3 regions of the uncultured Rossellomorea sp. genome follow, and region 2 is predicted to be linked to each of the others. Evidence: riboswitches for the same ligand, from Rfam matches in the RefSeq annotation. Region 2 holds a riboswitch; each other region holds the start of a gene.
The links. A riboswitch is a leader RNA that binds a small molecule or an ion and turns the genes downstream of it on or off. The one in region 2 is predicted to bind S-adenosylmethionine.
Positions count from the first base shown of each region.

Region 1: linked by a shared signal. The riboswitch ahead of Q1B03_RS16350 (methionine ABC transporter ATP-binding protein) and the one ahead of Q1B03_RS08745 (2,3-diketo-5-methylthiopentyl-1-phosphate enolase) in region 2 are both predicted to bind S-adenosylmethionine.
Region 3: linked by a shared signal. The riboswitch ahead of Q1B03_RS15805 (sulfite exporter TauE/SafE family protein) and the one ahead of Q1B03_RS08745 (2,3-diketo-5-methylthiopentyl-1-phosphate enolase) in region 2 are both predicted to bind S-adenosylmethionine.

Region 1 is NZ_CANKZT010000004.1:381,392-384,470, reverse strand. It holds gene Q1B03_RS16355 (methionine ABC transporter permease) at 10-678, opposite strand; gene Q1B03_RS16350 (methionine ABC transporter ATP-binding protein) at 675-1,697, opposite strand; SAM riboswitch class I at 1,850-1,956, opposite strand; gene Q1B03_RS16345 (SCP2 sterol-binding domain-containing protein) at 2,056-2,406, opposite strand; gene Q1B03_RS16340 (thioredoxin family protein) at 2,657-2,974, opposite strand; gene Q1B03_RS16335 (toprim domain-containing protein) at 2,977-3,079, opposite strand, start outside.
Region 2 is NZ_CANKZT010000002.1:361,633-364,711, forward strand. It holds gene Q1B03_RS08740 (pyridoxal phosphate-dependent aminotransferase) at 1-629, shown strand, start outside; SAM riboswitch class I at 680-782, shown strand; gene Q1B03_RS08745 (2,3-diketo-5-methylthiopentyl-1-phosphate enolase) at 896-2,110, shown strand; gene Q1B03_RS08750 (2-hydroxy-3-keto-5-methylthiopentenyl-1-phosphate phosphatase) at 2,110-2,772, shown strand; gene Q1B03_RS08755 (methylthioribulose 1-phosphate dehydratase) at 2,769-3,079, shown strand, end outside.
Region 3 is NZ_CANKZT010000004.1:267,385-270,463, forward strand. It holds gene Q1B03_RS15795 (ABC transporter ATP-binding protein) at 1-500, shown strand, start outside; gene Q1B03_RS15800 (hypothetical protein) at 557-742, opposite strand; SAM riboswitch class I at 982-1,085, shown strand; gene Q1B03_RS15805 (sulfite exporter TauE/SafE family protein) at 1,260-2,177, shown strand; gene Q1B03_RS15810 (cation:dicarboxylate symporter family transporter) at 2,463-2,579, shown strand; gene Q1B03_RS15815 (dicarboxylate/amino acid:cation symporter) at 2,627-2,983, shown strand; gene Q1B03_RS15820 (S9 family peptidase) at 3,026-3,079, shown strand, end outside.

The DNA.
Region 1 (3,079 bases), on a different contig from region 2:
TCTCTCCTTTTACCGTTTATCTAATTTATTTGTAAAGAAATCACCTAATATTTGAATCGCAAACACAATGAGTAAGATCATAATGGTTGCGGCGAGCGTCACGTCTTCCCTGCTTCGTTGAAAGCCATCTAAATAGGCCAGGTTTCCTAAACCGCCTGCTCCGATGACCCCGGCCATTGCCGTATATCCAACGAGAGCAATCGCTGTTACTGTAATTCCTGAAATCAAAGCCGGCATGGATTCCGGGATCAGGACTTTCCAGATAATTGTGCTCGTTTTCGCCCCCATCGCTTTCGCGGCCTCGATGACGCCTTTGTTCACTTCTCTTAAAGCAATTTCTACCATACGGGCGTAAAACGGAGCAGCTCCAATGATCAGTGCCGGCAAAGCTGCATTCGCTCCACGGATTGTGTCCAATAAAAACTTGGTGAACGGAATTAACAACACGATCAATATAATGAATGGAATCGATCTGAACACATTTACGACTGCACTTGTAATCGTGTATGTCAGTTTGTTATCCCATAGATTTTCCTTAGAGGTGAGGAAGAGCAAAATCCCAAGGATCATTCCGAGTACAAAGGTAATCACTACAGACATCCCTGTCATATACAGGGTTTCGAGGGTTGCTTCCCACATCTTGTCCCAATCTACATTTGGAAATAAATTTTCAATCATCCTCTTAACACCTCCACTTGAACCAGTTGCGTTTGAACAAACGTCAATGCGTCTTTAATGGTCCGTTCATCCCCATCAAGGTGAACAAATAACGTTCCATAGGCACCTTTTTGAGTTTGGGAGATTTGTCCTTGAAGGATGTTTACGTCTAAGTCAAACTTCCTTATCAGAGTGGTGATGAGCGGTTGCTCGGTTGATTCACCGACAAAAGTAAATTTCAACACTTTCCCATTAGGATATTGCATCAATAGGTGATCAATGGTTTCACCCGTTTCTTTTACTTGCGAGACTTCTCTCACGAAACGCTTTGTCACTTGCTCTTGTGGATTTCGGAACACTTCCAATACATCCCCGAGTTCCACGACTTTTCCCTGTTCCATGACTGCGACACGGTGACAGATCTTCTGAATCACGTGCATTTCATGAGTGATCAGGACAATCGTCAGCCCTAAGCGTTTATTAATATCCACCAATAAATCAAGAATGGAATCAGTTGTTTGTGGATCTAGAGCGGAAGTAGCTTCATCACATAGAAGGACATCAGGATTGTTAGCAAGTGATCTTGCAATCCCCACTCGTTGTTTTTGTCCGCCGCTCAGTTGAGAAGGATAGGCATCTCCCCTGCCTTCCAATCCTACAAGCTTCAATAATTCATTGGCTCTATGGAGTCTCTCTTTCTTTGGTACTCCAGCAATTTCTAATGGGAACTGTATATTTTCTAATACTGTACGAGACCAGAGGAGATTAAAGTGTTGAAAAATCATGCCTATGGACTGTCTTGCTTCCCGAAGCTTTTTACCCTTTACACGGGAAACGATTTGACCATTTACGTCCACTATTCCTTCTGTAGGAACTTCGAGACCATTGAGCATGCGGATCAGCGTACTCTTACCTGCTCCACTATAGCCAATCACTCCAAAAATTTCTCCTTGGGCAATCTCGATATTGACGCCATCAACGGCTGAAATTGGACCCGATTTGGATTGATAAATTTTTTTCACATCTGAAATGGTAATCATGTTGTATTCCACCTTCTTTCGGAGTAAAACGACCTGTTTAATCAAGATTATGGTTGCACATAGCTGGCATTTTCCGGTTATCTTTTTCTAAATCATTAAAAAATGCCTCTCTGCGATAAGCAGAAAGGCATAATCATATAGGACTATCCTTTCTCTCATCTTTCAAAGCAAATGCTTTGAGTGAATTGGCACCATTTCAATTTTCATTGACGGTTGCCGGGCTTCATAGGGCACGTCCCTCCACCTCTCTTAATAAGAGTAAAGTATCGATTATTAAATTTTTTTAAATAGTTAAAGACTCTGAAAATTTGCTACAAGAGAGATTCTATCATCGGTTATAGAGTGTGTCAATTATTTTTTAAACTTTCACCGGCTCTTTTCCCCTTGACCTCGTAAGCCAAAGGACAGATTCAACAAATAGAAGCGGTCGATACCCTCCTCTGATTTCAAGTGCCCCGGCTTCGATCAGTTGAGACAACCGTTCTTCCCCTGTGAGTAGGGAAACCACTTTTTCCTCCATTCCTTCAATTACGAAATGAGCGTCTTCACTCAAATCATCTAATACATCGCATCCCTTGCTCGAAATAGAAATACCGTACAAATCTTTTCCACAATCAAAATGAAGAACAAATGGGCTGTCTGGAAATAAGAGTCGTAAGTGATATCTTGAATGACACTGATCTACTAATTCCTCTAAATATATTCGCATGAATACCCTCCCAGTGAAACTTCTATATTATTACAATTCCACTTTTAGGTATTTTTCCCTTTTATACTTTCTCGACATGTTTTGAACGTATTCATCTAATTTGTCGAACAGTAAGAATTTGGATGGATACTAGTCAAAAAATGATGCCATTCGCAATATTTCCCGAGAAATATGTCTTCGTTTGTAGAAAGAAAATCGTTTAGAAAGAGACATATAAAAAAGACCTTCTCCCAAAAGGTCTCTTATCCCTCTAACGATCAGTGATCTTGTTTAAGGTTTCATATAGAAATGGCACGGATTGGAAGGCATAAATCCTCTCCCACTCGACTCCATCCTTAAATAATAGCAAGCAGGGTACACTTTCGATGGATTGTTCTTCCGCAAATTGGGGCAAATAATTCAAGTTGGCCTTCACAAAATGAAAAGATTGCGGAAGCTTTTCCACTACGTCAATCATTTTACTTGCCACCTGACAGGTGCCACACATCGGTGTATAAAGGTAAACGGCTTCAAGCGTATGGCCTTCAATCAGATCGTTTAATGCTTCGGTATTACTTACCTCAATCAAAACTAGATCATCCTTTTTCCTAAATATTCTTTATGAACGTCTATATTGGCTCCAATCAGGACAGACGCCAGGTGATACTCGGGAGCTGCTGCCACTTCCTTGTAC
Region 2 (3,079 bases):
CAACCTCATTTTTTGAAGAAACAGTGAAACTTGCCGATCAGCATGATATTTGTGTTGTACATGACTTTGCCTATGGAGCGATTGGGTTTGATGGACGGAAGCCTATTAGCTTCTTGGAAACAGAAGGAGCCAAGGATGTTGGCATAGAAATTTATACATTATCGAAAACGTATAATATGGCTGGCTGGAGAGTGGGGTTTGCAGTGGGGAATAAGAGTGTCATTGAAGCGATTAACGTCCTTCAAGACCACCTATATGTGAGTCTGTTCGGCGCCATTCAAGAAGCGGCTACCACCGCCCTTTTAAGCTCGCAGGAATGCGTGAATGCATTAGTTTCAACATATGAAGAAAGAAGAAAACTATTAATCTCTGGTCTTCAGGAAATAGGGTGGGATGTAAAAGCTCCACAAGGTTCCTTCTTCGCCTGGTTAAAGGTGCCTGAAGGATTTACATCCGTAGAGTTCTCAACCTATCTACTTGAAAAAATCAAAGTCGCTGTTGCTCCGGGTGTTGGCTTTGGAGAATTCGGAGAAGGGTATGTACGTGTAGGTCTTTTATCCACAAACGATCGGATAAAAGAAGCGATTTCACGTATAGAAAGTTTAGAATTATTCCACAAAAGGGATTGACATAAGCTGAAAATGGTGCAATAATCCAACTGAAATAATGAATAATGAAATTCTTATCAAGAGCAGGCGGAGGGACCAGCCCGATGAAGCCCGGCAACCGACTTATTTAAGCACGGTGCTAATTCTTGCAGCTATATGGCTGACAGATAAGAAAGAGTGACGAATTCAAACCTCTTCTTATCTGGAAGAGGTTTTTTGTTTGCAGAGCTGATGAAATCAACATGCGGCTAAGAGTAGCTTTTTTTTCATAAGGAGGCAATACGACAATGAGTGAAGTGATAGCAACCTATCAACTAAAGGGAAAGAGCGGTTCATTCGAGAAAAAGGCAGAGGGGATTGCCTTGGGATTGACGGTCGGTTCATGGACGGACTTGCCGCTTCTGGAACAGGAACAATTGAGCAAGTACAAGGGGAGAGTCGTTTCCGTGAAGGAGTGGGAAGGCGAAGATGGTCCCCGGGGTGAGGTGCAGATTGGATATCCCGGGTATAACTATTCAAATGATATCCCAGCCATTCTTACAACGGTATTCGGTAAGCTTTCCCTGGATGGCGAAGTGAAATTAGTAGATTTAGAGTTTTCGAAAGACTTAAAAAAAACCTATCCTGGTCCACGATTTGGAATTGAAGGGATCAGGGAGTTAACAGGGGTACATAAAAGACCGTTGTTAATGAGCATCTTTAAAGGAGTGATCGGCAGAGATCTCACCTACCTGGAAAATCAATTAAGAGCCCAGGCTCTAGGCGGAGTCGATGCAGTAAAAGACGATGAAATTTTATTTGATAATCCACTGACACCCTTTTCTGAGAGAGTCAGCTTAGGGAAAAAAGTGCTGCACGAAGTGTTTGAGGAAACAGGGAAGAGAACGTTGTATGCAATTAATCTGACAGGCAGAACATCACAATTACGGGATAAAGCAAGAAAAGCAAAAGAGCTTGGAGCACAGGCTCTATTATTCAATGTATTTTCTTACGGCCTCGATGTTCTCCAGGAATTGAGAGAGGACAATGAGATCGCATTGCCGATCATGGCCCACCCTGCCTTTGCCGGGGCTGCTGCAGCATCTCCTGCATATGGTGTGAGCTACTCTTTATGGTTAGGTAAATTATTACGAATGGCCGGAGCCGATTTTTCACTATTTCCATCACCATACGGAAGTGTCGCATTAGAGAAGAGCAAAGTTCTATCCGTAAGCCATGAGTTAACGAAGGAAGATGCCCACTTGAAAAGGGCATTGCCAGTACCTTCAGCCGGCATTCATCCCGCACTTGTTCCGCTTTTGGTGAAAGATTTCGGTATAGACTGTGTCATTAATGCAGGAGGGGGCATTCATGGTCACCCTGACGGAGCAAGTGGAGGAGGAAAAGCATTCGTTCAAGCTATCGATGCTGTTTTAAAAGGAACGTCTCTCAATGAGGCGGCTGAAACTCATGGTGAACTTCGCAAAGCCCTATCCCTATGGGGAGAGGAGGTAAAGGTGTAGTGGGTCATCCAATCATTTTCTGTGATTTTGATGGAACGATTACAGAAACAGATAATATCATCTCGTTGATGAAAACCTTTGCTCCCCCAGCATGGGAACCTATCAAAGATGACATCTTAAATCAGTCGATTTCCATTAAAGAAGGTGTAGGCAAGTTGTTTTCACTTATTCCTTCATCCCAAAAAGACGAAATGGTTCAGTATCTATTAGATACTGCTGTCATACGTGAAGGGTTTAAGGAATTTGTAGACTACACAAAAGACCATGAGATTCCTTTGTATATCGTTAGTGGAGGAATTGACTTCTTTGTTCAACCATTACTAAAAGAATACGGGCCTTTTAATGGAGTTTTTTGTAATGAAGCAAGCTTTAACGATTCGGCCATAACGATTCATTGGCCACATCCATGTGACGATCACTGTGAAAGTAAAGGATGTGGATGCTGTAAGCCTTCTATTTTGAGAACATTGTCATTAACAGAAGACACGAAGGTCATTGTGATAGGGGACTCAGTCACAGATATCGAAATGGCAAAGCTTGGAGATACTGTGATCGCCAGAGACTATTTGGCCTATACATGCGCAGAAAAAGGTATCCCCTATCATCCGTTTGAATCCTTTCATGATTGCATGGACGTCATTGAAAAAGGAGTGAAAATATGAATCCCTATCAATCGGAGTGGGAAGAACTCGCTGATATCAAAAGAGAACTGGCAGACAGGGACTGGTTCATGGGGACGAGTGGAAACCTTGCGATACGAGTGAGTTCTTCCCCTGCTACCTTCCTGGTCACGGCAAGTGGAAAGGATAAACGAAAGCACACAAAAGAAGATTTCCTCCTAGTGAATGCTCATGGTGAGGCCATTGAGGATACTCACTTAAAACCATCAGCCGAAACACTGCTGCACAGTCATATCTTCAAAGAAAGCTCAGCAGGTTGCAGCTTACATGTCCATACTGTGGCGAATAA
Region 3 (3,079 bases), on a different contig from region 2:
GACTGAGTGCCTCCCATGCAAAGCGTTATCCACATGAATTCTCTGGGGGACAAAGGCAGAGGATCGGAATCGCCCGTGCATTAGCCGTAGAGCCGAAATTCATCGTATGCGATGAGCCGTTATCAGCTCTCGATGTTTCGATTCAATCGCAAATTGTAGACCTATTAGAGGATCTGCAGCAACGCCTCGGACTTACCTATTTATTTATTGCCCATGATCTCTCAATGGTCAAGCATATTAGTGACCGGGTTGCTGTAATGTACGCAGGAAAAATTGTAGAGCTGGCTGACAGCGAAGAGTTATACTCCAATCCTAAGCACCCGTACACCAAATCATTGCTTTCTGCCATCCCAATCCCCGATCCAAAGATCGAGAAGCAAAAAGAACGTGTCTTACTAGAGGAGCAAACGGATGAAGACAAATATCAGTTAGAGAATTCCGAGCTGGTAGAAGTCTCAAAAGGTCATTGGGTTGCCACTCCGGTGAAAGTAAGTGTATAAGGCTCATAAAGAAAGCTCAGCCAAGAGGATGGCTGAGCTTTCTTTTATGTGAGTCGTTATGATTGAAAGTGGATCGATTGAAGTCCACAATGTGGATGTTGGGTATGAATTTCTTTTTCGTAATACTCCAGAAGTTGTGAATGAGATAATCGGTGCAGGTCCTTTTTTATTTCTGGCAAGGCAGCTTCGAGAATATGAAGAATTACTTTTCTTTGATTGAGTTGGTTCAGATTGGAAATCATGATCTTCCTCCTTCAAAAAAATCAAGATGATTTAGAAAACAGAGCAAAAAAATAAACCATAGGCATTGTGGGGTGCCTTTGGTTTTCCAATGAGCATAGGGGATATGGAAGGGATTTAATTTATCTTAATTCAGATAAAGTTTACCTGTCAAGTAGGAATTATTTTGTCTGACACGCATATAATGCTTGAAAAGGTGTTGACATTGAAAGAATATTAAGATAAATTATGTTTTAACATATCCTTATGAAGAGCCGGGGGAAGAAACTGGTCTGATGATCCCGCAGCAACCTCTATGTATTGAAGGTGCTAAGTCCAGCAGGCAAATTGCCTGGAAGATAAGGAAGAGCTGAATGAATCAACCATTCCTCTCCTTATTGGGAGAGGTTTTTTAATGGAATAATGCTTGAGCTGATTGGAAAACCAAAGGCTCTAAACCTAATACAGGTTTAGTGCCTTTTTTTTAGGTTTAATTCCGAGTATTCCAATATAAATAATAGATCAGAAAGAGGGAACGAAATGAGAAAATTAATCATCTTTGCACTTGTAGGTTTCTTTGCACAGTTAGTGGATGGATCACTGGGTATGGCGTTTGGTTTAACATCATCTTCACTTTTATTAGCTTACGGAGTTGCCCCTGCTGTCGCTTCAGCCTCCATTCATATGTCTGAAATTGCGACAACGGCAGCTTCAGGAATATCACATTTTAAATTTGGGAATGTCAATAAACGAATGGCGGTGTTGTTATTAATCCCGGGTGCCATAAGTGCCTTTATTGGTGCAGCATTTCTCAGTAATATTCCAGGGGGATTGATCAAGCCATATATTTCTACTTTTCTATTGATTTTAGGTATATATATTTTCATTCGATTTCTATTTTTCTCACAATCAGGCTCAAGGAGACAAGAAGTTGGCAAAAAGACAATCCTGACCAAAAAGCGATTCCTCTTTCCTTTGGGTGCCGTTGCTGGATTCTTTGATGCAATCGGAGGCGGGGGATGGGGGCCGATCAATACACCGGTATTATTGGCAAACAAGAATGCAACACCAAGAGAAGTAGTCGGGACCGTTGATACAAGTGAGTTTGTCGTCACGATAGCTGCCACTTTAGGATTCGTCATCTTTCTCGGCTGGGAACAATTCAACTGGTTCTGGGTAAGTGCCTTTGTCATTGGTGGCGTACTTGCTGCTCCCCTTGCTGCATGGCTGGTTCGGATCCTGCAACCTTATTTGCTGGGAGTATTAGTAGGTGGATTCATTGTATTGACCAACTTAAACACATTATTAAAAGCTGGAGAAGTGAGTCCTGGATTATCAACAGCAGCATATGTATTGGTGGTTTTAGGCTGGATATCCGGAATCATCTATAGTCTGGTGAAGAATGGAAAAAAACAAGGTCTCCACCAAGACCATGACCAGGCTACTCTTTCTCATTAATATTTAATGGAGGGGCGGAGATGTCCAAACATTTGCGGGAATCTGTAAGGGGAAGAAGGCGGTTCTTAATCAATGAATTGATCAAACTCCACCAATCAGATATGGAGATCCGCAAACACATAGTTGTTGGATGTCTAGAGAGAAAAATTGTATCAACGAGAACAAGAAAGGACAACATGGACTGTCCGTTTTATTACCACTTTTAATAATCATTATCACTGTCGCCATTGCGTGCCTGTTTCACATTAGCCTGGTGTATTTCTCCGCAGTAAATGGGGAGGGAAAATGCACCCTTTGAATTTCATAAAGGGCATTGCTCCAGCCGGACTAATCGCATTTACCACTGTCAGCAGCTCAGCAACCCTTCCTGTCGCCATCCGGAATACAAGGGAGAAAACCTGAATGTTTCTAAAGAAGTAAGCAGCTTTGTCTTACCGCTGGGTTCTACCATTAATATGAATGGGGCTACGATTTATCAAGGTGTTGCCGTTTTCTTCATTGCCCAGTTTTATGGAGTGGATTTGTCTTTAGCTCAAATATTGAACGTTATTGGGGTAGCGATACTTGCCTCTATCGGGGCTGAAGGGGTACCGGGTGCAGGTCTGATTATGCTGACGATTGTACTGAGCTCAGTAAATCTCCCATTGGAGGGCATCGGATTAGTTGCAGCCGTCGACAGAATTCTTGATATGTTCAGAACATCTACAAATGTAATTGGGGATGCATCTGCAGCTGTAGTGATTGAAGAATCTGAAAAGAAAAAGCGTGCAGCAGAACAAAATACGAAGAGATATATTTCAGCTTGAAAAATCCGGGATTGAAACGCCCTTAGAACGAAGAGGTGAACCATGGAAAAGCATGTAACCATCCAATGGAGAGATTTGAATCTCTCGGCAGCTATC